DNA from 3 places in the Pseudomonas sp. B21-032 genome. Region 1 is predicted to be linked to each of the others. Evidence: predicted binding sites of a transcription regulator. Region 1 holds the regulator's gene; each other region holds the start of a gene.
The links. The regulator FliA, encoded in region 1, starts transcription of late flagellar genes. The targets are predictions, from matches to a motif close to CTAAAGTTTNNNNNNNNNNNGCCGNTAA.
Positions count from the first base shown of each region.

Region 1 (10,310 bases):
ATCGGCCACGAAGAAGTGCAGCAACTGCTGCAGGTGCTGGCCAAGGCTTCGCCCAAGCTTGCCGAAGAGCTGGTGCCGGGCGTCATTTCCTTGTCGGGCCTGCTCAAAGTACTGCAGGCGTTGCTCGCCGAGCAGGTTCCGGTGCGTGACATTCGCAGCATTGCCGAAGCCATCGCCAACAACCCGGGCAAGAGTCAAGATACCGCCGCGCTGGTGGCGGTGGTGCGCGTCGGATTGTGTCGCGCTATCGTGCAAAGCATTGTCGGCGTTGAGTCCGAGCTGCCTGTGATCACCCTTGAGCCAAGATTGGAACAGATTTTGCTCAATAGTTTGCAAAGGGCTGGGCAAGGCCAGGAAGACGGTGTTCTTCTGGAGCCGAGCATGGCCGAAAAGCTTCAGCGTTCGTTGATCGAAGCCGCCCAGCGTCAGGAGATGCAAGGGCAGCCGGCGATCCTCCTGGTCGCAGGACCGGTACGAGCCATGCTGTCGCGCTTCGGTCGTCTGGCTGTACCGAATTTGCATGTTTTGGCGTATCAGGAAATACCTGACAACAAGCAAGTTACCATCGTCGCCACAGTGGGCCCGAACGGCTGAGGTAGTGGGTTATGCAAGTTAAGCGTTTTTTCGCCGCCGATATGCGTCAGGCCATGAAGCTGGTTCGCGATGAGCTGGGGGCCGATGCCGCCATCATTGGCAACCGACGGATTGCTGGCGGTGTCGAGCTGACGGCTGCGCTGGACTACAAGCTGTCCGCCCTGGCGCCACGGGTGCCGAATGTCGAGCTCGAAGACGAGCTGCGCAAGACCCAGTCGCGCATCGTCACCGCCCAGGCCGAGCTGAGCAGCCGTAGCGAGAGCGAAGATGGCAATCGCCAGCTGTTTGCCGGCTTGCCGCTGACCGCTTCCGAGCCGCTGGTCGACCCGCAGGTCGAAGCGCCGGCCGTGCCTGCTGCGCCGGCCGCGGCACCCATCGACCCGCGCCTGTTCGACTCGATGCGCTCGGAGCTCTCGGGCCTGCGCGAACTGCTTGAAGTACAGCTCGGCTCGCTGGCCTGGAGCCAGTTGCAGGGCAACAAGCCGCAGCAGGCCAACCTCTGGCGCCGTCTGCAGCGCATCGGCCTGTCCGGGCCGATTGCCCGCGAACTGCTCGAGCTGACCACCGAAATCGAAGAGCCGCGTCACGCCTGGCGCATGCTCCTGGCGCACCTGGCGCGGATGATCCAGGTGCCGGAAATCGAACCGATCGAAGAAGGCGGTGTCATTGCCATGGTCGGTCCGGCCGGCATGGGCAAGACCACCACCCTGGCCAAGCTCGCCGCGCGCTACGTGCTCAAGTACGGCGCGCAGAACCTGGCCCTGGTGAGCATGGACAGCTTCCGTATCGGCGCCCAGGAGCAGCTCAAGACCCTGGGGCGGATCCTCAACGTTTCGGTTACTCACGTCGACCCGGGCCAGTCGCTGGCCCAGGCCCTCGACCCGCTGCTGCGCAAGCGCGTGGTACTGATCGATACCGCCGGCCTGCAAGCCAGCGACCCGGCGCTGCGCATGCAGCTGGAAACCCTTGCCGGGCGCGGGATTCAGGCCAAGAATTACCTGGTACTGGCAACCACCAGCCAGAAACAGGTGCTGACCGCCGCCTACCACAGCTACAAGCGCTGCGGCCTGGCCGGTTGCATCCTGACCAAGCTAGATGAAACCGCCAGCCTCGGCGAAGTATTGAGCCTGGCAATCAGTCACGAACTGCCGGTGGCCTATCTTACCGATGGCCCGCGCATTCCTGACGACCTGCACCTGCCGCGCCGGCACCAGTTGGTCAGCCGCGCAGTGAGCGTGCAGATGCAGGACGAGCCCAGCGAAGAGGCCATGGCCGACATGTTCGCTGATCTCTACCACAGCTCCGGCAAACGCGTGGGCTGAGGGGAATATGAATACGTTGCAAAGTACCTACATCAATGGTCTGCCAGGCATTTTTCAGGTGTTGAAAGCGCAGCCCAGTCATGTGGCCTCGGTCTAAGTAAGACAAGGTAAAGAACAAACATGGGTAGCATGCATCCCGTACAGGTGATCGCCGTGACCGGCGGCAAAGGTGGCGTTGGCAAGACTAACGTGTCAGTGAACCTGTCATTGGCGCTGGCTGAGCTTGGCCGTCGGGTCATGCTGCTGGACGCCGACCTGGGCCTGGCCAACGTTGATGTGCTGCTGGGCCTGACGCCCAAGCGCACCCTGGCCGATGTCATTGAAGGCCGTTGCGAACTGCGCGACGTGCTGCTGCAAGGCCCCGGCGGTGTGCGCATCGTGCCGGCGGCCTCGGGCACGCAGAGCATGGTGCACCTGGCTCCGGCCCAGCACGCCGGCCTGATCCAGGCCTTCAGCGAGATCGGCGACAACCTCGACGTGCTGGTGATCGACACCGCTGCAGGTATCGGTGACTCGGTAGTCAGTTTTGTCCGCGCCGCCCAGGAAGTGCTGCTGGTGGTGTGCGACGAGCCCACTTCGATCACTGACGCCTACGCGCTGATCAAGCTGCTCAACCGCGATTACGGCATGAACCGCTTCCGCGTCCTCGCCAACATGGCCCAGAGCCCTCAGGAAGGGCGCAACCTGTTCGCCAAGTTGACCAAGGTCACTGATCGCTTCCTCGATGTCGCCCTACAATACGTCGGTGCGGTGCCTTACGACGAATGTGTGCGCAAGGCGGTGCAGAAGCAGCGAGCGGTCTATGAAGCCTTCCCGCGTTCCAAGTGCGCGCTGGCATTCAAGGCCATTGCCCAGAAGGTCGATAGCTGGCCGCTGCCTGCCAACCCACGGGGGCACCTGGAGTTCTTCGTCGAGCGCCTGGTGCAACCGACGAGTGCGGGTCCGGTGCTATGAACGCCAGTGGTTATCGGATGTACAGCAAGGCTTCGCGTGACGCCCAGTACGAACTGATCGAGCGTTACGCGCCGCTGGTCAAGCGCATCGCCTACCACTTGTTGGCACGTCTGCCGGCCAGTGTGCAGGTGGAGGACCTGATCCAGGCCGGGATGATCGGCCTGCTCGAAGTCGCCAACAAGTATGACGCCAGCAAGGGGGCCAGTTTCGAGACCTACGCCGGCATCCGCATCCGTGGCGCCATGCTCGATGAAGTGCGCAAGGGCGACTGGGCGCCGCGTTCGGTACACCGCAATACCCGCATGGTCAGTGACGCGATTCGTGCAATTGAAGCAAAAACCGGCCGTGACGCTAAAGATCACGAGGTTGCTGCCGAACTTCAATTGAGTCTCGATGATTATTACGGGATTTTGAATGACACCCTGGGCAGCCGCCTGTTCAGTTTCGACGACCTGTTGCAGGACGGCGAACATGAAGGCCTGCACGAGGACGGTGCCAGTGCCCAGCTCGAGCCTTCGCGCGATCTGGAAGACGAGCGTTTTCAGGCAGCCCTGGCCGATGCCATCGCCAACCTGCCGGAACGCGAGCGTCTGGTCCTGGCGCTGTACTACGACGAAGAGCTCAACCTCAAGGAGATCGGTGAGGTCCTGGGGGTGAGCGAGTCGCGTGTCAGCCAGTTGCACAGCCAGTGCGCGGCACGTTTGCGTGGTCGCCTGGGGGAATGGCGGGCGCGTTGAACGCAGGTTCGATGCAGTCGTGAAATGTAGTGCCGAATTGATTGAATGCGCGTTCCGCGCTGAACGCGTTAAAGACTGCTTGGAGGTCTAATTGAACAAAGACATGAAAATCCTCATCGTGGACGACTTTTCGACGATGCGGCGGATCATCAAGAACCTGTTGCGTGATCTGGGCTTTACCAACACCCAGGAAGCCGACGACGGCAACACCGCACTGCCGATGCTCGAAAGCGGTCATTTCGACTTTCTGGTGACCGACTGGAACATGCCTGGCATGTCCGGTATCGACCTGCTGCGCAAAGTGCGTGCCGATGAGCGCCTCAAGCACCTGCCGGTGCTGATGGTGACTGCCGAAGCCAAGCGCGAGCAGATCATCGAAGCCGCCCAGGCCGGGGTCAACGGCTACGTGGTCAAGCCGTTCACCGCCCAGGTGCTGAAAGAAAAGATCGAAAAGATCTTCGAGCGCGTCAATAGCTGAGGTACGCCACGGGGGCGCTATGGAGCAAACACAATCATCCTTGGGCGAGTTTGAGTCGACACTCAAGAAACACGCCCGGGAACTGGTCGACAGCCTTGAACGAGGCAAGTTCGGCGACGCGGTGCAACTGATCCATCAGCTGAACCAGACCCGTGACCTTGGCCTGTATCAGGAAGTCGGCAAACTCACCCGCGAGCTGCACAGCGCGATCGTCAGTTTCCAGATCGACCCGCACATGCCGCAAGCCGAGGAAGTGTCGCAGATCACCGATGCGACCGAACGCCTGTCCTACGTGGTCAAGCTGACCGAGGGCGCGGCCAACCGCACCATGGACCTGGTCGAAGCCAGCACGCCGGTACTCAACGAACTGAGCGACGAGGCCAAGGCGCTGAGCGTCGACTGGCAGCGCTTCATGCGCCGCGAAGTGGCGGCACCGGAGTTCCGTGAGCTGGCCAAGCGTGTCGACAGTTTCCTGACGCGCAGCGAGGAGGGCAACCGCAAGGTCGCCAGCCACCTCAATGACATTCTTCTGGCTCAGGACTACCAAGACCTGACCGGCCAGGTGATCAAACGCGTCACGGCGCTGGTCACCGAAGTAGAAAGCAATCTGCTCAAGCTCGTGCTGATGGCAAGTCAAGTTGACCGTTTTGCCGGTATCGAACATGACCACCAGCAGCTGCGCGCTGAAAAAGATCAAGAAAAACATCCGACTCGGGGTGAAGGTCCGCAGATTCATGCCGATAAGCGTGAAGACGTTGTGTCCGGTCAGGACGATGTCGACGATCTGCTGTCCAGTCTGGGTTTTTAGGGAGCACGTTTAATGAGCTTCGGCGCCGATGAAGAAATCCTTCAGGATTTCCTGGTAGAAGCCGGCGAAATTCTTGAGCAACTGTCCGAGCAATTGGTCGAGCTGGAAAGCCGACCGGATGATGCCGACCTGCTCAATGCGATCTTTCGCGGTTTTCACACTGTAAAAGGGGGCGCCGGCTTCCTCCAGCTCAACGAGCTGGTGGAGTGCTGCCATATCGCCGAAAACGTGTTCGACATCCTGCGCAAGGGTGCCCGACGCGTCGACTCCGAACTGATGGACGTGGTCCTGGAAGCCCTGGACACGGTCAACAGCATGTTCGGCCAGGTTCGCGAGCGCAGCGACATCACCCCGGCGACCCCAGAGCTGCTGGCGGCGCTGTCGCGCCTGGCCGAGCCTGCCGGGGAAGACGAAGCACCAGCCCCTGCCGCTGAGCCCGAGGTGGTTGAAGCGCCGGCGGCCGAGGCCGAGGCGGACATCACCGACACCGAATTCGAACAACTGCTCGACTCGCTCAATGCAGTCAAGGCCGAGGCACAAGCCCAGGACGCCGAGCCTGCCGGTGACGAAATCACCGACGCCGAGTTCGAGTCGCTGCTTGACCAGTTGCACGGCAAGGGCCAGTTCGCCGCCGACAACCTCGGCGGCGCGGCTGAAGCGCCGGCTGCTGCAGCTGCCGCTGGCGATGTCAGTGGCGACATCACCGACGATGAATTCGAAGCGCTGCTCGACCAGTTGCACGGCAAGGGTACTTTTGCCGTCGATGCACTGCCGGGCGCTGCTGCCGCGCCTGTGGAAGCCTGCGCGCCTGCCGCGGCTGGCGATCACATCTCCGAGCACGAGTTCGAAGCGCTGCTCGACGAACTGCACGGCAAGGGCAAGTTTGCGCCGGACGCAGTAACCACGGCTGCACCAGTTGCCAGCGCAGCACCTGCGAAAGCGGCGGCCAAGCCTGCGCCAGCACCTGCCGCCAAGCCAGCTGCTGCGCCAGCCCCTGCGGCCAAAGCAGCGGCTGCGGCGCCTGCACCTGCACGCCAGGCCGCTCCGGCTGCCGAAAAGCACCCTGCCAGCGAAACCGAAACCACCGTACGGGTCGACACCGCGCGGCTCGACGAGATCATGAACATGGTCGGCGAGCTGGTGCTGGTGCGTAACCGCCTGGTGCGCCTGGGCCTGAACAGTGGCGACGAGGCCATGTCCAAGGCCGTGTCGAACCTCGACGTGGTGACCGCCGACCTGCAGACCGCGGTGATGAAAACCCGCATGCAGCCGATCAAGAAGGTCTTCGGACGCTTCCCGCGCCTGGTTCGCGACCTGGCCCGGCAGTTGAAGAAAGAAATCAACCTGGAGCTGGTCGGCGAAGAGACCGACCTCGACAAGAACCTCGTCGAGGCCCTGGCCGACCCGCTGGTGCACTTGGTGCGCAACGCCGTCGACCATGGCGTCGAAACCCCGGAAGAGCGCGAAGCCTCGGGCAAGTCCCGCGGCGGCAAGGTAGTGCTCTCGGCCGAACAGGAAGGCGACCACATCCTGCTGTCGATCTCCGATGACGGCAAGGGCATGGACGCCGACGTGCTGCGTGCCATTGCGGTCAAGCGCGGAGTGATGGACAAGGACGCCGCCGATCGCCTGAGCGAGACCGAGTGCTACAACCTGATCTTCGCCCCGGGTTTCTCGACCAAGACCGAGATTTCCGACGTGTCCGGGCGTGGCGTGGGCATGGACGTGGTGAAAACCAAGATTTCCCAGCTCAACGGCTCGATCAACATCTACTCGACCAAGGGCCTGGGCTCGAAGATCGTCATCAAGGTGCCGCTGACCCTGGCGATCATGCCGACGCTGATGGTCATGCTCGGCAACCAGGCGTTCGCCTTCCCGCTGGTCAACGTCAACGAGATCTTCCACCTCGACCTGTCGCGCACCAACGTGGTCGACGGCCAGGAAGTGGTGATCGTGCGTGACAAGGCCTTGCCGCTGTTCTACCTCAAGCGCTGGCTGGTCAGCTCGGCCGCTCATGAAGAGCAGCGCGAGGGCCATGTGGTGATCCTTTCTGTGGGTACCCAGCGGATCGGCTTCGTCGTCGATCAACTGGTGGGCCAGGAAGAAGTGGTCATCAAGCCGCTGGGCAAGATGCTCCAGGGCACCCCGGGCATGTCGGGCGCCACCATTACCGGTGACGGGCGCATTGCGCTGATCCTCGACGTACCGAGCATGCTCAAGCGTTACGCCGCCCGGCGTATTTGATTCTGGTGGCGCGGCTCACATGCCGCGCCCCCTAATGGAGTGTTTATGGCAGTCAAGGTCCTGGTGGTGGATGATTCCGGTTTCTTCCGCCGCCGCGTCTCGGAAATTCTTTCAGCGGACCCGACTATCCAGGTCGTCGGTACCGCGACCAATGGCAAGGAAGCGATCGACCAGGCGCTGTCGCTCAAGCCCGATGTCATCACCATGGACTACGAAATGCCCATGATGGATGGCATCACCGCCGTGCGTCACATCATGCAGCGTTGCCCGACCCCGGTGCTGATGTTCTCCTCGCTGACCCACGAAGGCGCCCGCGTCACCCTCGATGCGCTGGATGCCGGTGCGGTCGACTACCTGCCGAAGAACTTCGAAGACATCTCGCGCAACCCGGAGAAGGTCAAGCAACTGCTGTGTGAAAAGGTTCATACCATTTCCCGCAGCAACCGTCGTTTCAGTGCCTACGCAAGCCCGGCGCCCGCGCCGCAGCCAGCCGCGCAACCTGCCGTCAGCAGCCTGGGCAGCACGCCTGCACCACGCGCCGCAGCACCTGTGCGCGCAGCGGCTGCGCCAGCATCGAGTGCTTCGCCGGCACCCAAGCGCAAACCCTACAAGCTGGTTGCCATCGGTACTTCCACCGGCGGCCCGGTTGCCCTGCAGCGGGTTCTGACCCAGTTGCCGGCCAACTTCCCGGCGCCGATCGTGCTGATCCAGCACATGCCGGCGGCCTTTACCAAGGCGTTTGCCGAGCGCCTCGACAAGCTGTGCAAGATCAGCGTCAAGGAAGCCGAGGACGGCGACATGCTACGCCCGGGCCTGGCCCTGCTGGCCCCTGGCGGCAAGCAGATGATGGTCGACGGCCGCGGCACGGTGAAGATCCTGCCGGGCGACGAGCGCCTGAATTACAAACCGTGCGTGGACATCACCTTTGGTTCGGCGGCCAAGTCCTATGGCGACAAGGTGCTGTCGGTGGTGCTCACCGGCATGGGCGCCGACGGCCGTGAAGGTGCACGCCTGCTCAAGCAGGGCGGCAGCACCGTGTGGGCCCAGGATGAAGCCAGCTGCGTGATCTACGGCATGCCCATGGCCATCGTCAAAGCCAACCTGGCAGACGCCGTGTATGGCCTGGACGAGATCGGCAAGCACCTGGTCGAGGCCTGCGTCTGATGGATGTCTTGAGCCTTATCGGGATCATCCTGGCCTTTGTCGCCATTGTGGGCGGCAACTACCTCGAAGGCGGCCACCTGTCGGCACTGCTCAATGGCCCGGCGGCCTTGATCGTGCTCGGCGGCACCCTGGCGGCGGCCTTGCTGCAATCGCCGATGAGCGCCTTCAAGCGCGCGCTGCAGATCGTGCGCTGGATCCTGTTCCCGCCACGGGTCGACCTGGCTGGCGGTATCGACCGGGTCGTCAACTGGTCGCTGACCGCACGCAAGGAAGGCCTGCTGGGCCTGGAAGGCGTCGCCGATGCCGAGCCGGACCCGTACGCACGCAAAGGTTTGCAGCTGCTGGTCGACGGCGCCGAGCCGGAAGCCATTCGCAGCATTCTCGAGGTGGATTTCTACACCCAGGAAAGCCGCGACGTGCAGGCCGCCAAGGTGTTCGAGAGCATGGGCGGCTATGCGCCGACCATCGGTATCATCGGTGCGGTGATGGGCCTGATTCACGTCATGGGCAATCTTGCTGACCCGTCGCAGTTGGGCAACGGCATTGCCGTGGCCTTCGTCGCCACCATTTACGGTGTTGCCAGTGCCAACCTGATCCTGCTGCCGATCGCCAACAAGCTCAAGGCCCTGGCCCTGCGTCAGTCGCGCTACCGGGAAATGCTTCTGGAAGGCTTGCTGTCGATCGCCGAAGGCGAAAACCCGCGCTCGATCGAGCTGAAGCTTCAGGGCTTCATGGAGTAACACATGGCGCGCCGTCGACAACCCGAAGAGCATGAAAACCACGAACGCTGGCTGGTGTCCTACGCCGACTTCATCACCTTGCTGTTTGCCTTCTTCGTGGTCATGTATTCGATCTCGTCGATCAACGAGGGCAAGTACAAGGTCATTTCCCAGGCGCTGATCGGCGTGTTCAACGACCCCGAGCGGAGCATGAAGCCGATCCCCATTGGCGACGAGCGCCCGCTCAGCGTCAAGCCGGCCGAGCCGTTGATCAAGGACAGCGAGCAGGTCGATGCGGGCCTGGCGCAAACCAGCAGCGACCCGCTCAAGACCATCACCGATGACGTGCGCGACGCCTTCGGCGACCTGATCAAGTCCGACCAGATGACCGTGCGCGGCAACGAGCTGTGGGTCGAGATCGAACTCAATTCCTCGCTGCTGTTCGGCAGCGGCGACGCCATGCCCAGCGACGTGGCGTTCAACATCATCGAGAAGGTGGCGAAGATCCTCAAGCCGTTCGCCAACCCGGTGCACGTCGAAGGCTTTACCGACGACCTGCCGATTCGCACCGCGCAGTACCCGACCAACTGGGAGCTGTCATCGGCACGGGCGGCGAGTATCGTCCGCCTGCTGGCGATGGAAGGGGTGAACCCGGCGCGCATGGCATCGGTCGGCTATGGCGAGTTCCAGCCGATCGCCGCCAACGACAGCGCTGAAGGCCGGGCGCGCAACCGACGGGTGGTGCTGGTGATCTCGCGCAACCTCGAAGTACGCCGCAGCCTGACTGGCACTGGCAGCGCCAATGCCACCCCGGACGCGGCGATGAAGCGGGCTGGCACACAAACTGCACCGCCAGCGGTAGCACCGACGGTGGGCGACAATCGCGTCAATTCCCCGTCACCGACCCTATAACCGATCCCGGCAGGGCAGGCTGCCGTACCGGGAGGAAGCAACGCAATGAGAGTCTGGGCAGTAGCCAATCAAAAAGGTGGAGTCGGCAAGACCACCACGTCCATCGCCCTGGCCGGCCTGCTGGCCGAGGCGGGCAAGCGCGTGGTTGTCGTCGACCTCGACCCGCACGGGTCGATGACCAGCTACTTCGGGCACAACCCCGATGCGCTGGAGCACAGTTGCTACGACCTGTTCCTGCACAAGGGCACGGTGCCCGAGGGCTTGCCCGGGCAATTGCTGTTGCCCACCAGCGACGAGAAAATCTCGCTGCTGCCCTCGAGCACCGCCCTGGCCGTGCTTGAGCGCCAGTCGCCGGGCCAGAGTGGCCTGGGCCTGGTG
Region 1 covers NZ_CP087180.1:1,708,627-1,718,936, forward strand. Annotated here, with positions in the region: gene flhA (flagellar biosynthesis protein FlhA) at 1-594, shown strand, start outside; gene flhF (flagellar biosynthesis protein FlhF) at 606-1,916, shown strand; gene fleN (flagellar synthesis regulator FleN) at 2,037-2,870, shown strand; gene fliA (RNA polymerase sigma factor FliA) at 2,867-3,607, shown strand; gene LOY54_RS07920 (chemotaxis response regulator CheY) at 3,711-4,085, shown strand; gene LOY54_RS07925 (protein phosphatase CheZ) at 4,105-4,893, shown strand; gene LOY54_RS07930 (chemotaxis protein CheA) at 4,906-7,137, shown strand; gene LOY54_RS07935 (chemotaxis response regulator protein-glutamate methylesterase) at 7,183-8,301, shown strand; gene LOY54_RS07940 (flagellar motor protein) at 8,301-9,041, shown strand; gene motD (flagellar motor protein MotD) at 9,045-9,932, shown strand; gene LOY54_RS07950 (ParA family protein) at 9,978-10,310, shown strand, end outside.

Region 2 (10,310 bases), 470 kb from region 1:
CACCAGCACGCGCTTGCGCGCCGCCTCGCGCACGCTGCGCTGGCCGCGCTCGATACGCTCCAGGCGGCCGGTGCTGAGGAGTTTTTCCACCGAACGCAGCAGGTCTTCGACGTCAATGATCAGCACCACCGCGCCGTCGTCGAGCAAAGCCCCGGCGGAAATATCCTGGACCTTGCCCAGGCGCGCATCCAGCGGCATCACCACCAGCACCCGTTCGCCGATCAGGCGCTCGACCGCCACGCCGTAGAGCATGTCGCGCTCGCGAATCACCACCACCTTGATGCTCTGCCCTTCGCCCTGGCTTGGCGGACGGTTGAGCAACTGACTGGCCGCGACCAGGCCGATATGCCGGCCCTCATGCCAGAAATGCTGGCGGCCCTCGATCTGCACGATGGCCTCGGCCGGCAGCTCCAGGGTGCGTTCGATATGTGCCAGCGGGAAGGCATAGGCTTCGGCGCCAACCTCAACCACCAGGCTGCGCACCACCGACAGGGTCAGCGGCACTTCGAGGTGAAAGCAACTGCCCTGGCCGCTGGTCTGGGTCAGCTCGATCGAGCCGCGCAACTGGCGAACCATGTGCTGCACGGCGTCCAGGCCGACACCGCGCCCGGACACCTCGGTAACCCGGTCACGCAGGCTGAAACCGGGCAAAAACAGGAAGGTCAGCAGCTCGGCCTCGCTCATCTGCGCCACGGTTTCGGCCGGTGACAACTGGCGCTCGACGATGCTCTGGCGCAAGTGTGCCAAGTCGACGCCGCCGCCATCGTCGCTGATCTCAAGCACCAGCAGGCCGGCCTGGTGCGAGGCACGCAGGCGGATCTGCCCTTCCAGGGGCTTGCCGGCCACCAGGCGCCGCTCGGGCGATTCGATACCGTGATCGACGGCATTGCGTAGCAGGTGGGTCAAGGGCGCTTCGAGCTTTTCCAGTACGTCGCGGTCGACCTGGGTCTTCTCGCCGTCGATGTCCAGGCGCACCTGCTTGCCCAGCGAGCGACCAAGGTCACGGACCATGCGGCTTTGCCCGGTCAGCACATCGGCAAACGGACGCATGCGACAGGCCAGTGCAGTGTCGTACAGCAGCTGCGCGCGCTGGCTGGCCTGCCAGCCGAACTCATCGAGATCGGAGGCTTGCTGCAACAGAATTTGCTGGGTCTCACCGAGCAGACGCTGGGCCTGGGCCAAAGCGTCCTGGACTTCGGCGCTCTGGCCGCTGCTTTCCAGTTGCTGCTTGAGGCCGTCGAGGGCACGGATGCTTTGCCCGTGCATGCGCTTGAGGCGCTGCAGGGTGGCCAGGTAAGGCTTGAGCCGCTGGGTTTCGACCAGCGATTTGCTCGACAGGTCGAGCAGGCTGTTCAGGCGCTCAGCCGTGACCCGCAAGACCCGCTCACCGCCCTCGGTCGTGCGTTTGCCGCTGCGCACCGGCGCGGCTTCAACCTCGGGCTCGGGGTCAACGCTTGGCAGCTCGACCGCCAGTGGTTCGGGTTCGGGCTCGGGTTCCGGCAATGGCGGCGCTGCGATCGCAGGCGCTGCTGGTGCACCTGGGTCGAGCAACGCGGCCATCTGCACCAGAAAGGTCTGCACCGCGGCGTCGATACTGGCATCGCCCGGAGTGGCGATGCGCATCAGCAGGTCGGTGCCCTGCAACAGCGCATCGATGTGCTCCGGGCGCAGCAGCAAGCGGCCTTCCTGGGCGCCGACCAGGCAGTCTTCCATGACATGGGCGACGCTGACCCCGGCATCGACGCCGACAATCCGCGCCGCGCCCTTGAGCGAATGGGCTGCGCGCATGCACGCTTCAAGCTGGTCGGCCTGGGTCGGGTTGCGCTCCAGCGCCAGCAGCCCGGCACTGAGCACCTGGGTCTGGGCTTCGGCCTCCAGGCTGAACAGCTCGAGCAACGAGGCGTCGCGCATTTGCTCTGGGGTCATGACAGGCTCCGGTTCACGGCAGACAGCACTTGGTCTTCATCCAGCACGCGAACACTGCGTCCGCGCCATTGCAGCACCGCTGCGGTAAAACGCGTTTCGCCCTGCTCGGCCCCCAGACGGACGGGGTCCAGAGCATGGATGCCGTCCACTTCATCGACCTGGACCACCACCGAGCCGCCGGCAGCGGCGATGATCAGCATGCGCGGCATGATCCGCGCCGAGGTTGGCGCCGAACCCTGGGTTTCAAGGCCGAGCAGGTCGCCCAGCGACAGGCAGGGCACCAGCGCGCCACGTACATTGGCCACGCCATGCAGCACCCGCGAGCGCTGGTGTGGCAGGGAATGCACCTGCTGCAGCGGCGCAACCTCGACCAGGCAGCGGGTGGCCAGCGCCAGCCACTCCTCGCCCAGGCGAAACAGCAGCAATGAGCGGCCACTGCTGGCTTGCTCAGGCGCCTCGCTCTGCTCGTGGGCTTCCTGAGACAACGAATAGCGGTCCAGCAGGCGCGTCGCTGCAGCGGCATAGACGTCGCAGTTGCGGCAGTGAATATGTTCATCAAGCAGCGGGCAGCTCTTGTCGCCGTGTACGCCGATACGGTTCCAGCAATCGTCGATGCTGGCGGCGTCACTGGCGACCAGTTGCACGTCGTTGTCACCCATCATTGCTCAGACTCCCGGTCAGCGCGCCGTGCGGCCCGTTCCTGCAGGCGCCGGGCGCCTGCGACATCACCTTGCGAAGCCAGCAGCGCGGCCAGGTGCACCAGTGCCTCCGGATGCTGGGGGTCAAGGTACAGCGCCTTGCGGTAATGGCTCAGGGCTTCGCCGCTGTCGCCGGCGGTATCACTGAGCAAGCCCAGCCAGTAGAACACCTGGGCAGTGGGCGGATACTGCTGCAGGTAACGGGTACACGCGGCCTGGGCCTCGGTGCTGCTACCGGCATTGGCCAGTTGGGCGATCTGCGCCAGCAATTGGCTGGCCGCATCCTGCGCGGCGGGCTTCGCCGGCGGCGGCGCAATCGGCTTGAGCTTGCGCACCGTCAGCGGCGCCGACGCCGGGCGCGGCACGCTGGCCGCCGTCACTGGCACTGTCAACGGCAAAGGGATCGCCAACGGCTTGCTCGGCGGCGTCGGCTGCATTTCAGCCTGGCGTACGTAGGCAAAGGATTGGGCAATGCCCACCGGGCGCATGCCCATGCGCGCCAGCAGGCTGCCTTCGGCCGGGCCGATGAACAGCACACCTTGCTCATGGATCAGGCTTTTGAGCACCTCGAACACCCGCTGCTGGGTGGGGACGTCGAAATAGATCAGCAGGTTGCGGCAGAACACGAAATCGTAACTGCCCTCCCGAGCCTTGAGCGCCGGATCCAGGACATTGCCGACCTGCAGCTTGACCTGCTGGCGAACCCGCTCGTCGAGGCGCTGGCCTTCGTCGCTGTCGCTGAAGTGCCGCTCGCGAAAGTCCAGGTGCGAGCCACGGAACGAGTTACGCCCGTACAGCGCCTGTTCGGCGCGATCAATCGAATTGGGGCTGATGTCCATGGCGTCGACGCGAAAGCTGTGCCCGGCAAAGCCGCCGTCGAGCAGGGCCATGGCAATCGAGTACGGCTCTTCGCCGGTCGAGCACGGCAGGCTGAGGATGCGCAGCGGACGCATGCCACCGAGCTCGGCCAGGCGTTTGCGCGCCAGGGTCACCAGGGCGTTGAACGACTCCGGATAACGGAAGAACCAGGTTTCCGGGACGATCACCGCCTCGATCAGCGCCTGCTGCTCCTGGCTCGACTGCTGCAGGCGCAGCCAATAGTCATCCAGGTCGCGGGCTTCGAGGGTGGCGCAGCGCTGACGCAAGGCGCGCTCGACCATCGCTGCGCCGACCGAGGCGACATCCAGACCGATCCGATCCTGCAAAAAGCGAAAGAAGCGCTGTTCGCCACTCATGCCAGGCCCTCGTCGCTCGCCGCCAGCTCAGGCGGGAACAGCAGCTGGCGCACCTCGGCGCTGAGCAGGTCCTGCACACCGATGCACTGCAGCAAACCGTGGGCATCCTCGCGCACCGGCCCCAGGTACGGCGCCTGCTGGTTGTCCAGGCCATAGGGCTGGAACTCGGCGGGGTCGCAACGCAGGGTATCGGTGGCCTGTTCGAGGATCAGCCCCAGCCGCAAGTGCGGGCGCAACGGGTCGGCACGGTAGTGCACCAGGACCAGGCGCGTGCTGGTGCGCACCGGCGCCGGCAAACCGAAGCTCAAGGCGCCGACGTCGATCACCGGTACCAGCGCGCCTCGATGCGCCAGCACCCCGGCCACCCAGGCCGGGGTCTGGGCAATGGGCTTGAGCGGCAAGCGCGGCAGCACTTCGGCGACCTCATGGGCGTCCAGGGCAAAGCGCTGGTCGCCGATGCGAAACACCAGGTACAGGGTGCCGTGGGAGGCCGCATCCTGATTGCGGCGAGGCTGAAGGTCGTTCATCGGCAGGTCAGACTTTGAACCGCGACACGCCGCCACGCAGGCCGGTGGCCACCTGGCTCAGTTCGTCAATGGCAAAGCTGGCCTGGCGCAACGATTCGACCGTCTGGCTGCTGGCATCGCCCAACTGCGCCAGGGCATGGTTGATCTGTTCGGCGCCGGTGGCCTGGGCCTGCATGCCTTCATTGACCATCAACACCCGCGGCGCCAGGGCCTGGACCTGGTGAATGATCTGGGTCAGTTGCTCGCCGACCTGCTGCACCTCGAACATGCCGCGGCGCACTTCTTCGGAGAACTTGTCCATGCCCATGACCCCGGCCGACACCGCCGACTGGATCTCGCGAACCATCTGCTCGATGTCGTAGGTGGCCACGGCAGTCTGGTCGGCCAGGCGCCGCACTTCAGTGGCGACCACGGCGAAACCGCGGCCGTATTCACCGGCTTTTTCCGCCTCGATGGCGGCGTTGAGCGACAGCAGGTTGGTCTGGTCGGCGACCTTGACGATGGTCACCACCACCTGGTTGATGTTGCCGGCCTTCTCGTTGAGGATCGCCAGCTTGTTGTTGACCAGATCGGCCGCGCCCATCACCTGGTGCATGGTCTCTTCCATGCGCGCCAGGCCCTGCTGGCCAGAGCCGGCCAGGATCGAAGCCTGGTCGGCGGCCGAGGTCACTTCGGTCATGGTCCGCACCAGGTCGCGGGAAGTCGCGGCGATTTCCCGCGAAGTGGCGCCGATTTCGGTGGTGGTGGCGGCGGTCTCGGTGGCGGTGGCCTGTTGCTGCTTGGAGGTGGCGGCAATCTCGGTCACCGAAGTGGTGACCTGCACGGAGGAGCGCTGGGCCTGGGACACCAGGTTGGTCAGTTCGCCCATCATTTCGTTGAAGCCGGTTTCCACCGCGCCGAACTCATCCTTGCGGTCCAGGTTCAGGCGCACGCTGAGGTCGCCGCCGCTGAGCTTGTCCAGGGCATGGACGATACGCTGCATCGGTGCGGTGATGGCGCGCATCAGCACCAGGCCGCAGATGGTTGCGGCAACGATGGCCAGCAACAGCGAGACGATCATGCTGAACTTGGCCGTGGCCACGGCGCTGACGATGGAGTCGGTGGCGGATTCGGCCGAATGACGGTTGCGCTCGATCACCCCGTTCAGGTGCTTGCGGCCATCGACCCAGGCCGGGGTCAGCACCTCGGCGAGCAGGCGCTGGGCTTCGGGGTAATCCTTCTTGCGGTAGGCCTCCAGGACGCTATCCACCGCTTTCAGGTAGCCCGCTTCGAGCTGGCCGAACTGGTCGAAGCTGGCCTGGTCGTCCTTCTCGCGAATGGTCGCCTGGTAGCTGGCCATGTGCTGTTTGAGGCGCTCTTCAAAGCCCTTGTACAGCTCCATGTCGGCCGAGGTGAGCTCGCGGTGGTCGCTCAGGCCCACCAGCTGCTGGGTCAGTACATAGCTGTCGACCCAGGCGCTGCGGATCATGGAGCTGTAGTAGACCCCGGGGATGCTGTCGGTTCGCACCGCTTCCTCGCCGGACTCTATGGCCACCAGTCGCGAATAGGCAGCGACCACCATCAGCGACATGATGGCGATAATCACGGCGAAGCTCGCCAGGATCCGTTGGCGCAAGGTCCAGTTTTTCACAGTCAGCCCTCAAGTGTTCTACGCGAGCAGGAAAAATGGGCAGAGTATAGCCCAGCGGCTGCGCGCTTTTGCGGCTGACTTAACGGCTGGATCGGGCCAAACGGGCTAGATACTGGCCATTAGCCCGGTTTCATTGACTGGCAGCACGTTTTACCTGGTTTTCCAGCTCGCTCTTGAGCGCCGGGTCAAGCTTGAGCTGGCGCGCCAGTTCGTCCAGGTAGGCGCGCTCCATGAAATGCTCCTCGTCCACCAGCATGACACTGGCGATGTACATTTCGGCGGCCATTTCCGGGGTGCTGGCGGCGCGGGCGACGTCGGCCGGGTCCAGCGGTTTGTTCAGCTCGGCGTGCAGCCAGTGTTGCAGTTCCTGGTCGCTGGACAGCTTGACGAATTCGCCCTCGATCAGCGCCCGCTCGCGGTCATCGACATGGCCATCGGACTTGGCCGCTGCCACCAGCGCCTTGAGGATCGCCTGGCTGTGCTGCTCGACCTGGGCCGGCGGCAGGCGGTCGAGGGTTTGCGGCTCACCCTGCACCGCAGTGCCCTGCTTGGCCTGCCAGTTGCCGTAGGCCTTGTAGGCGATCACCCCGAGGGCCGCCAGGCCGCCGTAGGTCAGGGCCTTGCCGCCGTACTTGCGAGCCTTTTTGTTGCCCAGCAGCAAGCCCATCGCCCCTGCCGCCAGGGCACCGCCGCCGGCACCGGAGAGCAGGCTGCCCAGGCCACCACCGCCCTTGCCGCCGAGCAGGTCGCCAAGGCCGCCGGATTTGCCGGCAGGGCTTTTGCCGCCCTGGTTCTGCAGCAGGTCCTGGCCGGATTTGAGCAGTTGATCAAGCAAGCCGCGGGTGTTCATGGGGCATCTCCATGGGGAGGAAAGAAGCCCAAAGAGTACTGCCGCAGGCTGAAGCGAAGCTGAATGCATTTGCTTCCAGATGTTGCCTACGCTTAAACCAGCTATACCTGCACTTTCACCGCCCCGAGATAATTCCAACAAGAGGGAACACCATGTTCGTGCACAAGACCGCCACGCTCTGCGCCCTGAGCACCGCCCTGCTGGCCAGCGCCAGCCTGCAGGCCGCCGAGCCCCTGAAAGCCGTGGGCGCCGGCGAAGGCCAGCTGGATATCGTCGCCTGGCCGGGTTACATCGAGCGCGGTGAAAGCGACAAGGCCTACGACTGGGTGACCGGCTTCGAGAAGGAAACCGGCTGCAAGGTCAGCGTCAAGACCGCCGCCACCTCCGACGAGATGGTCAGCCTGATGACCAAGGGCGGTTACGACCTGGTCACCGCCTCCGGTGACGCCTCGCTGCGCCTGATCGCCGGCAAGCGCGTGCAGCCGATCAATACCGCGCTGATCCCCAACTGGAAGAACCTCGACCCGCGGCTCAAGGACGGCGCCTGGTACGTGGTCAACCAACAGGTGTACGGCACGCCCTACCAATGGGGTCCGAACGTGCTGCTGTACAACACCGAGGTGTTCAAGCAGGCGCCGACCAGCTGGAGCGTGGTTTTCGAGCCGCAGCAACTGCCCGACGGCAAGCCCAACAAGGGCCGGGTGCAGGCCTACGACGGGCCGATCTACATCGCCGATGCGGCGCTGTACCTGAAGTCGGCCAAACCTGAACTGGGCATCCACAACCCCTATGAACTGAACGAAACCCAGTACCAAGCGGTGCTCGACCTGCTGCGCCAGCAACAGCCGCTGATCCACCGTTACTGGCACGATGCCACGGTGCAGATGAGTGACGTCAAGAACGAGGGCGTGGTCGCCTCCAGTTCCTGGGGCTACATGGTCAACGGCCTGCAAGCCGACAAACAGCCGGTGGCCTCGACCATTCCCAAGGAAGGCGCCACCGGCTGGGCCGACACCACCATGCTGCACAGCGAGGCCAAGCACCCCAACTGCGCCTACAAGTGGATGGACTGGTCGCTGCAGCCCAAGGTCCAGGGCGACGTAGCGGCCTGGTTCGGCTCGCTGCCCGCGGTGCCGGCGGCCTGCAGCGCCAGCGAACTGCTCGGCGCCGAGGGCTGCAAGACCAATGGTTTCGACCAGTTCGACAAGATCGCCTTCTGGAAGACCCCGCAGGCCGAAGGGGGCAAGTTCGTGCCCTATAGCCGCTGGACCCAGGACTATATTGCGATCATGGGCGGCCGTTAGGGCCCTGTCGCGGGGCAAGCCCGCTCCCACCTGAAGACGCGGGCTTGCTCCCTCTTGCTGGAGCTTCGCACCATGACCCTTGCAGTGCAGTTCACCAATGTCTCGCGCACCTTTGGCGAGGTCAGGGCGGTTGACCAGGTGTCGATCGACATCCACGACGGTGAGTTCTTCTCGATGCTCGGCCCCTCGGGGTCGGGCAAGACCACCTGCCTGCGCCTGATTGCAGGCTTCGAGCAACCCAGTGCCGGGTCGATCCGCATCCACGGTGAAGAGGCGGCGGGGTTGCCGCCTTACCAGCGCGACGTCAACACGGTGTTCCAGGACTACGCGCTGTTCCCGCACATGAACGTGCGCGACAACGTCGCCTATGGCCTCAAGGTCAAGGGCGTGGCCAAGGCCGAACGCCATGCCCGCGCCGAAGAGGCCCTGGCCATGGTTGCCCTGGGCGGCTATGGCCAGCGCAAGCCGGTGCAACTGTCTGGCGGCCAGCGCCAGCGCGTGGCCCTGGCGCGGGCGCTGGTCAATCGCCCGCGGGTGCTGCTGCTCGATGAACCGCTGGGAGCGCTGGACCTGAAACTGCGCGAGCAAATGCAGGGCGAGCTGAAAAAGCTGCAGCGCCAATTGGGCATCACCTTCATCTTTGTCACCCATGACCAGACCGAGGCGCTGTCGATGTCGGACCGCGTCGCGGTGTTCAACCGCGGCCGCATCGAGCAGGTCGACACTCCACGCAACCTGTACATGAAGCCGGCGACCACTTTCGTCGCCGAGTTCGTCGGCACCTCGAATGTGCTGCGCGGCGCATTGGCGCAGCAGCTCAATGGCAGCCAGCTGCCGTTCTCGATCCGCCCGGAACACATCCGCCTTGGCGACCAGCCGGCGGCCAGCAACGAAATCCAGGTCAGCGGCCTGCTCCACGATATCCAGTACCAGGGCAGCGCCACCCGCTACGAGCTGCAGCTGGACAACGGCCAGTTGCTGAGCATCAGCCAGGCCAACAACCAGTGGCAGGAACACGCCGCGCCCTGGCAGCCCGGCCAGCGCCTGCAGGCACGCTGGGCCCGCGAGGCGATGACGGCGTTGCAGGAAACCGTGCCCGGCGAGGGCCACTGAAATGACCCAGGTATTGGCAAACAGCGCGCCGGGCGTCATGCGGCGCTTCTCTACCCTGCTCTACCGGCGCCCCAACCTGTACCTGGCGCTGCTGCTGGTGCCGCCGCTGCTGTGGTTTGGCGCGATCTATCTGGGGTCGCTGCTGAGCCTGCTGTGGCAGGGTTTCTACACCTTCGACGACTTCACCATGGCGGTCACCCCTGACCTGACCCTGGGCAACTTCGCTGCGCTGTTCAACCCATCGAACTTCGACATCATCCTGCGCACCCTGGGCATGGCCATCGCCGTGTCGCTGGCTAGCGCCGTGCTGGCCTTCCCCATCGCCTACTACATGGCCCGCTACACCAGCGGCAAGACCAAAGCGTTCTTTTATATCGCGGTGATGATGCCGATGTGGGCCAGCTACATCGTCAAGGCCTACGCCTGGACCCTGCTGCTGGCCAAGGGCGGCGTGGCCCAGTGGTTCGTCCAGCAACTCAACCTGGGGCCGGTGCTGCAGTTCATCCTCGCTATTCCCGGGGTCGGCGGCAGCACCCTGTCGACCTCGCACCTGGGGCGCTTCCTGGTGTTCGTGTACATCTGGCTGCCGTTCATGATCCTGCCGATCCAGGCTTCACTGGAACGCCTGCCGCCATCACTGCTGCAAGCCTCGGCAGACCTTGGCGCGCGGCCGCGGCAGACCTTCATGCAGGTAATCCTGCCGCTGTCGGTACCTGGCATAGCCGCAGGCTCGATCTTCACCTTCTCGCTGACCCTGGGCGACTTTATCGTCCCGCAACTGGTCGGCCCGCCCGGCTACTTCATTGGCAGCATGGTCTATGCCCAGCAGGGCGCCATCGGCAACATGCCCATGGCTGCCGCCTTTACCCTGGTGCCGATCGTGCTGATTGCCGTGTACCTGACCATAGTCAAACGCCTGGGGGCCTTCGATGCACTCTGAACGCGCCTCGATCGGCCTGCGCCTGGCGGCCTGGGGCGGGCTGGTGTTCCTGCACTTCCCGATCCTGATCATCTTCCTCTATGCCTT
Region 2 covers NZ_CP087180.1:1,241,514-1,251,823, reverse strand. Annotated here, with positions in the region: gene LOY54_RS05650 (hybrid sensor histidine kinase/response regulator) at 1-1,926, opposite strand, end outside; gene LOY54_RS05645 (chemotaxis protein CheW) at 1,923-2,588, opposite strand; gene LOY54_RS05640 (CheR family methyltransferase) at 2,585-3,859, opposite strand; gene LOY54_RS05635 (chemotaxis protein CheW) at 3,856-4,386, opposite strand; gene LOY54_RS05630 (methyl-accepting chemotaxis protein) at 4,394-6,016, opposite strand; gene LOY54_RS05625 (tellurite resistance TerB family protein) at 6,147-6,866, opposite strand; gene ydcS (putative ABC transporter substrate-binding protein YdcS) at 7,019-8,170, shown strand; gene LOY54_RS05615 (ABC transporter ATP-binding protein) at 8,243-9,283, shown strand; gene LOY54_RS05610 (ABC transporter permease) at 9,285-10,223, shown strand; gene LOY54_RS05605 (ABC transporter permease) at 10,213-10,310, shown strand, end outside.
Region 2: a site for FliA is predicted at 6,096-6,123, ahead of LOY54_RS05630 (methyl-accepting chemotaxis protein). Genes of this name have one in related genera too.

Region 3 (10,310 bases), 2.1 Mb from region 1:
ATCTCCTCGGACATGCCCTCGATATGGGCAATCGAGCGGCGCACTACGTCGCGGGCCTGTAGCGCTTCGCTGCGCGCAGTTTGCGAGGCGTGCGCGGCATTGCCGGCATTCTGGGCAATGTCCTGCACGGTCAGGCCCATCTCATGCACGGCGGTGGCGACCATCTCGGTCATTTCCTGCTGGCGGCCGGAACGCTCGGCGGTGTTGTCCACCACTTGCGTGACTTGCGCCACCGAGGCCCGCAGGCGCTCACTGGTGCTCAGCACTTCGCCGATCAGGTCACGCTGGCTGTCGAGAAAGCGGTTGAAGCCACGGGCCAGGTCGCCGAGTTCGTCTGCACGGTTCTCGTCCAGGCGCTGGGTCAGGTCGCCGCCGCCATTGCCGATGGCCATCAGGGCAGCGGTCACGCGGCGGATCGGCCGGACGATACCACGTGCCAGCAGTACCACCAGCAACAGCGACACCAACGCCACTGCGCCGCCAATCAGGCTGGTCAGCCAGACGGTCTCGCGTACCTGGGCGTAGATCTGCGCTTCTGGCACTTCGGCGACCAGCGTCCAGTTGAGCTCACGCAGCGGCAGGCTGAGGGCCAGGTAGCCCTCGCCATCGCGCTCGAAGCGGCTGCTGTGCAGGCCCTGCTCACGGCTCAAGACAACTTTGGCAGCCTCGCCACCAATCTGTTCGGCCAACTGCCGCTTGCCGCTGAACTGCGCCTGCGGATGCACCTGGATCAAACCGTCGCCGCGCACCAGCATGACTCGCCCGTGCTCGCCAAAACTGAAGTTGTGAATCAGCTCGGACAGTTCGGTCATGCGCAGGCCAAGCCCGGCGATGCCCACCAGTTGCCCGGCTTTTTCCACCCGATAATCGATGAACAGCGCCAGTTCGCCGGTGCTGCCATCGGTATCGATGTTCAGCAGGCGCGGGTTGCCGCTGTCGATGAAGCCGAAGAACCATTTGTCCGCCGGGTTGCTGCGGCTGAGGGTGCGGTCCAGGCCGTTCTCGTTGTAGTAGTGGTTGCTCGCGGTCGCGGCAAACAGCGCGGTAAAGGCCTGGTTGTGCTTGCGCAGGGCTTCGAGGTACTCGATGAATTGCGGCGCCTGGACACTGTCTTCGCCCGCCGCCAGCCAGTCGCGCAGCAGGGTGTTGTTGGCGATGTCCGCCGCCGCCGTCAGCGGCCGGCCAAGCATGCGCTCGATGTCGTTACGAATCGCCTCAATGCTCGCCGGCAAGGCAGTGTCGACCAGGTAACGCTCGGTCAGCCGATTGACCGCCACGCTGTAGATGCCAACCACCACCAGAATGCTCAGCAACAGCGCTGCGCCCATGCTTGCGATCAATTGCCACTGGATACTGCGCCGCCAGAACTGCATGTATTTCCCCTGGGTAAATAAGCCCTGTAGTGCAAGAGACAGGCCGATTGTATACAACAGGAAATACAATAATGACAGTGATCCACAGCAATGCCGGCCCACCCTCCCGAAGGCGGTGAGCTGGCAAAAAGGTTTAGCTTGGGGCTTTGGAGGCGATCAGCTGTTGCTGATGGTCCGCGCAATCACATCGACCGTGGCGTTGACTTGCTCTTGGTAACGGTCGAGGGCCTGCTGGTGCTGCTGTTGCAGTTCGATCTGCTGCGAGCACAGGTTGAGGGCTGCCAGTACCAGCAGCTTGTCACCGATCAGAGTCGGGTATTTACGCTTGGTATCGGCCAATGAGGCATTGAGCATCTGCACCGCTTGCGCCAGCGCCTGCTCCTGGCCTTCGGGGGCCTTGATCGAATAATCGCTGCCGAGGATCGACACGACATTGATCGGCTGCGCTGAGGTTTTCATGCGTTCACGGCACCAACGCTGGCACGCTCAACCAGGGCCTGGATGCGTGCGGCGGTAGCGCCCTGCTTTTCTTCCTGCTCCAGCAGGCTCAATTGCAAGCTGTCGTTTTCATCTTTGGCCTGGGCCAGTTCGGCACTGATTTGCGCGTTGCGCTCGGTCAGTTCCTGATTCTTCTGCACCAGGTCGCTGACCAGTTGCTCCAGTTGACTAAGGGAAGTTTCCAACATGATTGCCTTCTCGGGGTGTTTCAGGGGGCGCACACGATAAAGAAAAGTCCGCGTGCTAGCCAGGGATATCGGGTTTAGACGCTTCGGCCTGGTGCAGATTGACCCGCCGATGCGGGTCCGGTTCCCCGTTTTGCCTACCACCGGTCAGGAAAAAAGATAGCTGCCTCACAATTTCATCTTCGCCCGCTCAAGTCTTTAGCCGGCCGACCGATAGGCATGGCAGTCCTGACTCCTGCGCACGGTTCGCGTGCCCTTTTCCCTCCTGGATACCACCATGTCCCTACGCAACATGAATATCGCCCCGCGCGCGCTTCTGGGCTTTGCTCTGATCGGTGCGCTGATGCTGGCCCTAGGTCTGTTCGCCCTGAACCAGATGAGCAAGATTCGCCAGGCCGGCGAAACCATCGAGACCTCGACGGTGCCGAGCCTGACCAACCTCGACCAACTGACCCAGCTGACCCTGCGCCTGCGCACCTTGTCGTACCGCCTGCTGCTCAACCGCGAAGCCGACACCCTGCAGGCCACCCTCAAGCTGATCGACCAGCGCAACCAGCAGATCGACGACGCGCGCCGCAACTACGAGCCGTTGATCTTCGGCAACCAGGAGCGCTCGGCCTACAACCAGTACGTGCAGTTGCTGGGCCAGTACCGCCAACTGGAAAACCGCATGCGCCTGGCCTCGCAGAACAATGACCTGGAGACCCTGCGCAACCTGATCAACCGCGACATGCTCGACAGCTCCGAGCAGATCAACAGCGTCATGGATCAGCTGGTCAGCATCAACACCGAACAAACCAGCGAGATCAACCGCACCGCCGCCGAACAATATTCCAATGCCGTGACTCTGGTGATCGGCCTGCTGCTGGCCGCCACCGCCCTGACCCTGATCTGCGCCCTGCTGCTGACCCGCAGCATCGTCAAGCCGATCGACGAAGCCCTGCAGGCCGCCGAGCGGATTGCCGAAGGCGACCTGACCCGCAGCATCCACGCCGAAGGCCAGGACGAAGCAGCGCGTCTGCTCAAGGCCATGGCCAAGATGCAGAACAAGCTGCGCGACACCCTGCAGCAGATTTCCGGCTCGGCCACCCAGCTGGCATCGGCGGCCGAAGAGCTCAACAGCGTCACCGACGAAAGCGCCCGTGGCCTGCAGCAACAGAACAACGAAATCGAACAGGCCGCCACGGCCGTCACCGAGATGACCAGCGCCGTCGAAGAAGTCGCGCGCAATGCCGTGAGCACCTCGGAAGCCTCCAAGGAAGCCACCCGTTCGGCCGGTGACGGCCGTGACCTGGTCATGGAAACCGTCAGCGCCATCGAGCGCATGAGCACCGACGTGCAAGGCACTGCCGAACTGATCGGCAACCTGGCGGAAGAGTCGCGTGATATTGGCAAGGTGCTCGATGTGATTCGCGGCCTGGCCGACCAGACCAACCTGCTGGCACTCAACGCCGCCATCGAAGCGGCGCGTGCCGGGGAAGCCGGCCGCGGCTTTGCCGTAGTGGCTGATGAAGTGCGCGCCCTGGCCCACCGCACCCAGCAGTCGACCAGCGAAATCGAACGGATGATCGGCAGTATCCAGGGCGGCACCGAGCAGGCGGTCAACTCCATGCGCAACAGCACCGAACGCGCCGAGTCGACCCTGAACATCGCCCGTGGCGCCGGCCTGGCGCTGGAAACCATCACCGGCGCGGTGGCCGAGATCAACGAGCGCAATCTGGTGATCGCCAGCGCCGCCGAAGAGCAGGCCCAGGTTGCCCGCGAAGTCGACCGCAACCTGGTCAACATCAACGATCTTTCGGTGCAGTCGGCCACCGGCGCCCACCAGACCAGCGCCGCCAGTGCCGAGCTGTCGCGCCTGGCGGTGGACCTGAGCGGGCTGGTGGCGCGCTTTAGCGTTTGACCTGCAGATCGGCCAGCGCAGCCGGCTTGAGGGGGTCCCACTGCGCAATGGGACCGCCCTCGGGGCTGAAGCCGTTGTTGTAGCGCGTGGCCAGTTTGTCCACGGCATTAAGTGCCGTGGTCACCGCCCCTTCAGCCCAACCGCCGGTCCAGGACACATCGTCGCCGGCCAGGATGAAGCCATCCACCGCGCTACCGTCACTGCCCTCCTTGAACTGGCTGAACAACAGCCGCTGGTACTCGTACTGGCCCGGCAGGTTCATCTTGAAAGCCCCAAGATAGAAAGGCTCGTTCTCCCAGTTGATCTCGACAAAGGGGTCTGGCGCAGGGAAATGCGAAGCCAGGTCCAGGCCGGGATAAACCTGATCGAGCAAGGCGGTGCACAACTCGCCATGCTGCGGCAGGTCGCCCTGACGGTCACCGAGAAACTTCAGGCTGTCGTCGTTCCAGGTATATGACAAGAAAACCCCACTACCTTTGTAGGCTCCCGGGTTTCGGCTGTAGTCCACCAGGTAGGTGCCACGGGTCAGGCGGTCAGACAGGGTAATACTCATCAGTTGCTTGCCGTCCGGCCCGCGCTGGGTCCAGAACGGCTCGCGGGTAGCGGCAAATACCTTGGCCGACTGCATGTAGTGGGTATACATCACCGCTTCCCATTGCTGCTGCGTCAGCAGCGAACGGCTGGCCTCAAGGCCTTCGGCGCCGTTCATGTAGCGGAACTTGTCGAGTATCCGCACATGCGGGGTGTAGACCACACTGGCGTAGCGCAGGCGCTGGTCGCGTCCGCTCTGCAGGTCATGGCAGAGCACTTCGAAACCGCCACCTTCGCCCGCTGTCAGGCGCTTGATCTGCCGAACTTCCTGGCGCAGCGGGTCGCCCGGAAACGCGCTCGCCAGTTCTTCCAGGGTCATGTTCTGCGGCCAGAACACGCTGTCATCGCCAAAGGCCGCTGCAGGTTGCTGCCAAAGCCGTAGGGGCAACTGGTCGGCACCGTCGCGCATCAACAGGTGGTTGATATCCAGCCCGGTATACAGCACCCGCAGTACTTCCAGAAAGCAATTGGGAAAGTCGGTGTTCCAGCCACCCGTACCAAAGCCGATCTGGCCGAACAGGTTAATCTCGTCGGCAGGCCAACGCGCCTGCTCGACCATCGCCGCATGAAAGCTGAGGTTGTCCCAGCCTTCGCGCAAAATGGCATTCCACAACAGTTTGATTTTCGCCGGGTCTATTGTCCCGGCAGACATGGCGTGTTCCATTTCCTTGAAATGGATAGGCGCCTGCTCGAGAAACTCATCGAAGAACTTGATTTCAATGTTCTCGAACGCCGGCGGCCGGGGAAAGTTGTCGTTGCCGACTTCGTAGTAATATTTTTCGTCGGCATAATCAACGACAGTACTAACGGCGGCGGCACTTCCGGGATTGGGGAAGTCTTCAGTGTTGTCCCGCATGCGCACTTTGCTGAAGTAGTGCATCAGCGCCTGGCCCGACAACGGAAAGCGCATGGCACCGCGCTCAAACGGCACGCTATCGTTAACTGCGGTCGAATACAGGCGCCCGCCTATGCGTCCGCTGGCCTCCACCAAAACCGGATGCAGGCCCATGCGCATCGCTTCATAGGCGGCAACCAGCCCGGCCACGCCGGCCCCCACCACCAGCACTTGCTGGCCATGATGCTGTGGCTGGATTCGGCCAAGCGGCGCCGGCCCCTTGTCCGCCAGGTACTGCCCATAGTCGAAAGGAAAGTCTGGAATCAGCGCCCGAACCTGATTATCCAGAACACGCTTGGCGGAAAGAATTCGTGAAGGGATCGAGGACATATCAGGCTCCGTCTGAAAACAGTGATGAAGAACTCACAGCATAGAGCCGGGGGTATTCAATAGTTATATTGATTGGCAATCAAAAGCACGGCACTTGAACTAGCAAAAATGCCAGTTGACGCTAACTACTTTATATCGCCTGATCATTATTTTCAGGAGAGCACACATGAACACATCATCACTGCCGCTGCGCATTGCTTGCGCCCAAGTTGCACCGAAAGTTGCCGATGTAATCCATAACCGCGAAGTCTCCAATGCAGCGATCATCGAGGCTGCCCGGGAAGGTGCGGAACTGGTCGTGCTGCCGGAGCTTATGCAGAGCGGCTACGTGTTTGAAGACCGCGACGAAGCCTTGAGCGTTGCCGAGGGCTTGTACGACGCCACGGTCAAGGGCTGGTTCGCCCTCGCCCGGCAGCACCAGATCATGGTGGTGGCCGGCCTGTGCGAACGCCTGTCGGCAACCAAAGTCGCCAACAGCGTTGTGCTGATCGAACCTCAAGGCTGGATCACCTGTTATCGCAAGGTGCACCTGTGGGACCGGGAAAAACTCATCTTCACCCCGGGCGAGCAACCGCCACCGGTTGTGCGAACGGCCAAAGGGCGAATAGCACTGATGATCTGTTATGACCTAGAGCTCCCGGAGTGGGTACGCCTGGCTGCGCTGGGTGGTGCACAGTTGTTGTGTGCGCCCGCCAACTGGCCAGAATTCCCCCGCCCTCCCGAGGAGCGCCCGGCAGAAATCGTCCGGGTTCAGGCGGGGGCAGCAGTGAATCGCATGTTCATCGCGGTTTGTGATCGCCATGGCAGCGAACGCGGGGTCGACTGGGTGGGCGGTTCAACCATTGTCGATGCCGACGGCTTTCCCCTGGCTGGCGCCAGCAGCCTGCCCGAAGCGCAACTGCTGCTGGCCGACCTGGACCTGAGCGACGCCGACTACAAGTGGATCAGCGACCACAACCATGTCCATGAAGATCGCCAGCCGCAGCTCTACGGCGGTGTCTGCAACACTAGTACTCAATCCGCACGTCGCCCTTCGGCACGCTACAGCAAGACAGAATATAGCCCTCGGCCTCATCCTCTTCGGTGATGCCGCCGTTGTGCTCCATCTCCACTTCGCCGCCCAGCTTGAGCACCTTGCAGGTGCCGCAGATGCCCATGCCGCAGGCTTTGGGGATCATCAGCCCGAGCTTGGCCGCCGCCGCGTGCACGGTCTCGCCCGGGGCCACGCGGATGCTCTTGCCGGTGGCGGTGAATTCGACCTGGTGCAGGTCGCCGGCGTCCACCTCGGCAGCTTCAGCGGCTTGTTCGGCGTGTTCCACGGCATCGGCCTTGACCTCTGCCGGGGTCGCGCCGAACGACTCCTCGTGGTAGCGGCTCATGTCGTAGCCGCTGCTTTCCAGCAGGCGCTTGACTGCATTCATGTAGGGCGTCGGGCCGCAGCAGAAAATCTCCCGTTCCAGGTAGTCCGGGGCGATCAACTCCATCAGTTTCTGGTTCAGGTAGCCGCGATAGCCCGCCCAGGGCTCGCCCAAGCCGTGCTTCTCGCAAATGATATGAAGGCTGAAGTTGTCGATCCGCGAGGCCATGTGCTCCAGCTCGCGGTGATAGATGATGTCTTTCGGTGAGCGCGCGCTATGAACGAAAACCATGTCGACATTGCCGTTGGTGTCATAGAACCAGCGGGCCATGGACATCACCGGGGTGATACCGACGCCGCCACTCAGGTACAGCACCTTGGGGCTGGGGAAATCCATGGCATTGAACAGCCCGACCGGGCCGTGTACCGCCAGCTCCTGGCCCTCGTGCAACGTGTCGTGCAGCCAGTTGGAGACCTTGCCACCGGGCACGCGCTTGATGGTCACCGAGAAACTGTAGGGCACCGACGGCGAGCTTGAGATGGTGTACGAACGCATGATCGGCTCGCCATCGATCTCAAGCTCCAGGGTGACGAACTGCCCGGGCTTGAAGAAGAACATGATCGGCTGGTCGGCCATGAAACAGAAGGTGCGCACGTCCCAGGTTTCCTGGATCACCTTGACGCAACGGACGATGTGGCGGCCGTTGGCCCAGGTCTGGGTGCTGACCGGATTGAGGAAGCTGTTGGACATGCTCGTCTCCACGGCCGACTGCGGCCTGATGGCTGCGATTCTGCTTAAGCCGCGCAGGCGACACTTACCTATCCGCGACATTGGCGTGCTTATCGCGACCAGCCCCCAGCCACGCGGGCTTACGCGTCGGAAACGGATCTGATCATGTCGTCCATGGATATGGTTCCTGCGCCCTTCGAACGCACACTCCATCGCACATGATCCTGCTGTACTTGAGCCTTGCGTCGCCATAACAACGATTAGCCACTTTCACCGGCCACAAGCACTGGCCATGAGGACCTACACGATGGACGTCACCGCAACTTTGAGTCTGGGCGATCCACTGGAACCTGCACGCAAGGCCACCGCCGAGATGCTGCAGAGCCGCGAGCGAACCTTCTCGCTGCCACAGCCGTTCTATTGCGACGAGCGCCTGTTCCAGATCGACATGGAAGAAATCTTCCAGAAGGAATGGCTGATCGCCGGGATGACCTGCGAGATCCCGACCAAGGGCAACTTCATCACCCTGCAGATCGGCAAGAACCCGATCCTGGTGGTGCGCGGTGCCGAAGGCCAGGTGCACGCCTTCCACAACGTCTGCCGCCATCGCGGTTCACGCCTGTGCACCAGCGACAAGGGCAAGGTCGCCAAGCTGGTCTGCCATTACCACCAGTGGACCTACGAGCTGGACGGCCGCCTGCTGTTTGCCGGCACCGAAATGGGCGCCGATTTCGACATGAAGCAGTACGGCCTCAAGCCTGTGAACGTCAAGACCGCCGGTGGCTACATCTTCATCAGCCTGGCCGAGAACCCGCCGGCGATTGACGACTTCCTCGCCACCCTGACCCACTACATGGAACCCTACGACATGGAGAACACCAAGGTGGCGGTGCAAACCACCTTGATGGAGAAGGCCAACTGGAAGCTGGTGCTGGAAAACAACCGCGAGTGCTACCACTGCAGCGGCTCGCATCCTGAACTGCTGAAAACCCTGCTGGAATGGGACGACGTCACCGACCCACGCGCCGACCAGGCGTTCAAGGACCACGTCGCCGCCTCGGCTGCCGCCTGGGATGCCGAGAAGATCCCCTACGCCCACGCAAGCTTCGGCCTGCGTAACCGTATCGTGCGCATGCCGCTGCTCAAGGGCACGGTGTCGATGACCCTGGATGGCAAGCAGGGCTGCCAGAAGCTCATGGGCCGGATCAAGAACCCGGATCTCGGCTCGATGCGCATCCTGCACCTGCCGCACTCGTGGAACCACTGCATGGGCGATCACATCATCGTCTTCACCGTATGGCCGATCAGCGCCCAGGAGACCATGGTCACCACCAAGTGGCTGGTGCACAAGGATGCGGTTGAAGGTGTGGACTACGACCCGGCGCGCATGCGCCAGGTGTGGGACGCCACCAACGACCAGGACCGGCGCCTGGCTGAAGAGAACCAGCGTGGGATCAACTCCACGGCGTATCAGCCCGGGCCTTATTCGAAGACCTATGAGTTTGGCGTGGTTAATTTCGTCGATTGGTACAGCGAGCGGATGCTGAGCAACCTGGGGGCGGCGCCGGCGCCTTATCTGAAGGGTGTGGCTGCGCAGTAACCTTATCGCGGGGCAAGTCGAGGCGTCGCACCGCCGCTCCCACCGGATTTGTAGGTACCTGTAAATCCTGTGGGAGCTGATCAAATTTTGACCATACCCCGCAACACCCCGGCCTTACTGGGGCCCTCGATAGAACAAACACTTTATCCACAGGACAGCCCACAGCTAATGTGGGCAAGTCGTTGTTTTTCCCACTAAATTTTATTGATCAATATTTGATCAAATCTCTGCACGCCTTTAAATACAAGGCTCACAGCGGAAGGCGAACACCTTATCCACAGAGACGCCAACAGACTTTGTGTGCAAAAGTCCCAGCGGTGAAAAAGCGTTGTGGATAACGCCCTGAACAACCGAAACAACGGGCGTGGGCAGGCATAAACACGGCAATTGGCTAGTTTTTGATCAACCGTGCGCAGCCCTTGCCACACGGGCCTCTCAGCCATGGGCGAACATATTATCCACAGACCCGCCAACAGCGATTGTGGGCAAACTCAGCCGAGCCAGAGGGAGAAAACCTCGAAAAATCCACAACTTAGCTTGATCATTTTTTAACCATAACGCCGAAGGGCACGCAATGCGTGCCCTGCAGCCATACACGAACACTTTATCCACAGATCGGCCAACAGACTTTGTGAGCAACTGTCAGCGCAATACGCCCTCTTCCACCAGCAGCTTGAGGATGGCTTGCGCGCCGTCTGCGGGGCAGAGGTCCTTGAGTACTTGCCCACCACCGCCACTGGCCTTGGCGGTAGCAGCTTTCATGCGGTCGGCGCCGCTCTTGGCCTTGATCACTTTCAGGCGCTTGGGCCGTGGCTTGGCCGGTTGCAGCTCGGCGCTTGTGAATAACT
Region 3 covers NZ_CP087180.1:5,495,824-5,506,133, forward strand. Annotated here, with positions in the region: gene LOY54_RS27740 (methyl-accepting chemotaxis protein) at 1-173, opposite strand, end outside; partial or broken gene LOY54_RS27745 (cache domain-containing protein) at 297-1,373, opposite strand; gene LOY54_RS25440 (cell division protein ZapA) at 1,530-1,832, opposite strand; gene LOY54_RS25445 (hypothetical protein) at 1,829-2,059, opposite strand; gene LOY54_RS25450 (methyl-accepting chemotaxis protein) at 2,334-3,959, shown strand; gene LOY54_RS25455 (flavin monoamine oxidase family protein) at 3,949-5,775, opposite strand; gene LOY54_RS25460 (nitrilase-related carbon-nitrogen hydrolase) at 5,942-6,862, shown strand; gene gbcB (glycine-betaine demethylase subunit GbcB) at 6,783-7,883, opposite strand; gene gbcA (glycine-betaine demethylase subunit GbcA) at 8,170-9,462, shown strand; gene LOY54_RS25475 (electron transfer flavoprotein subunit beta) at 10,105-10,310, opposite strand, start outside.
Region 3: a site for FliA is predicted at 2,246-2,273, ahead of LOY54_RS25450 (methyl-accepting chemotaxis protein). Genes of this name have one in related genera too.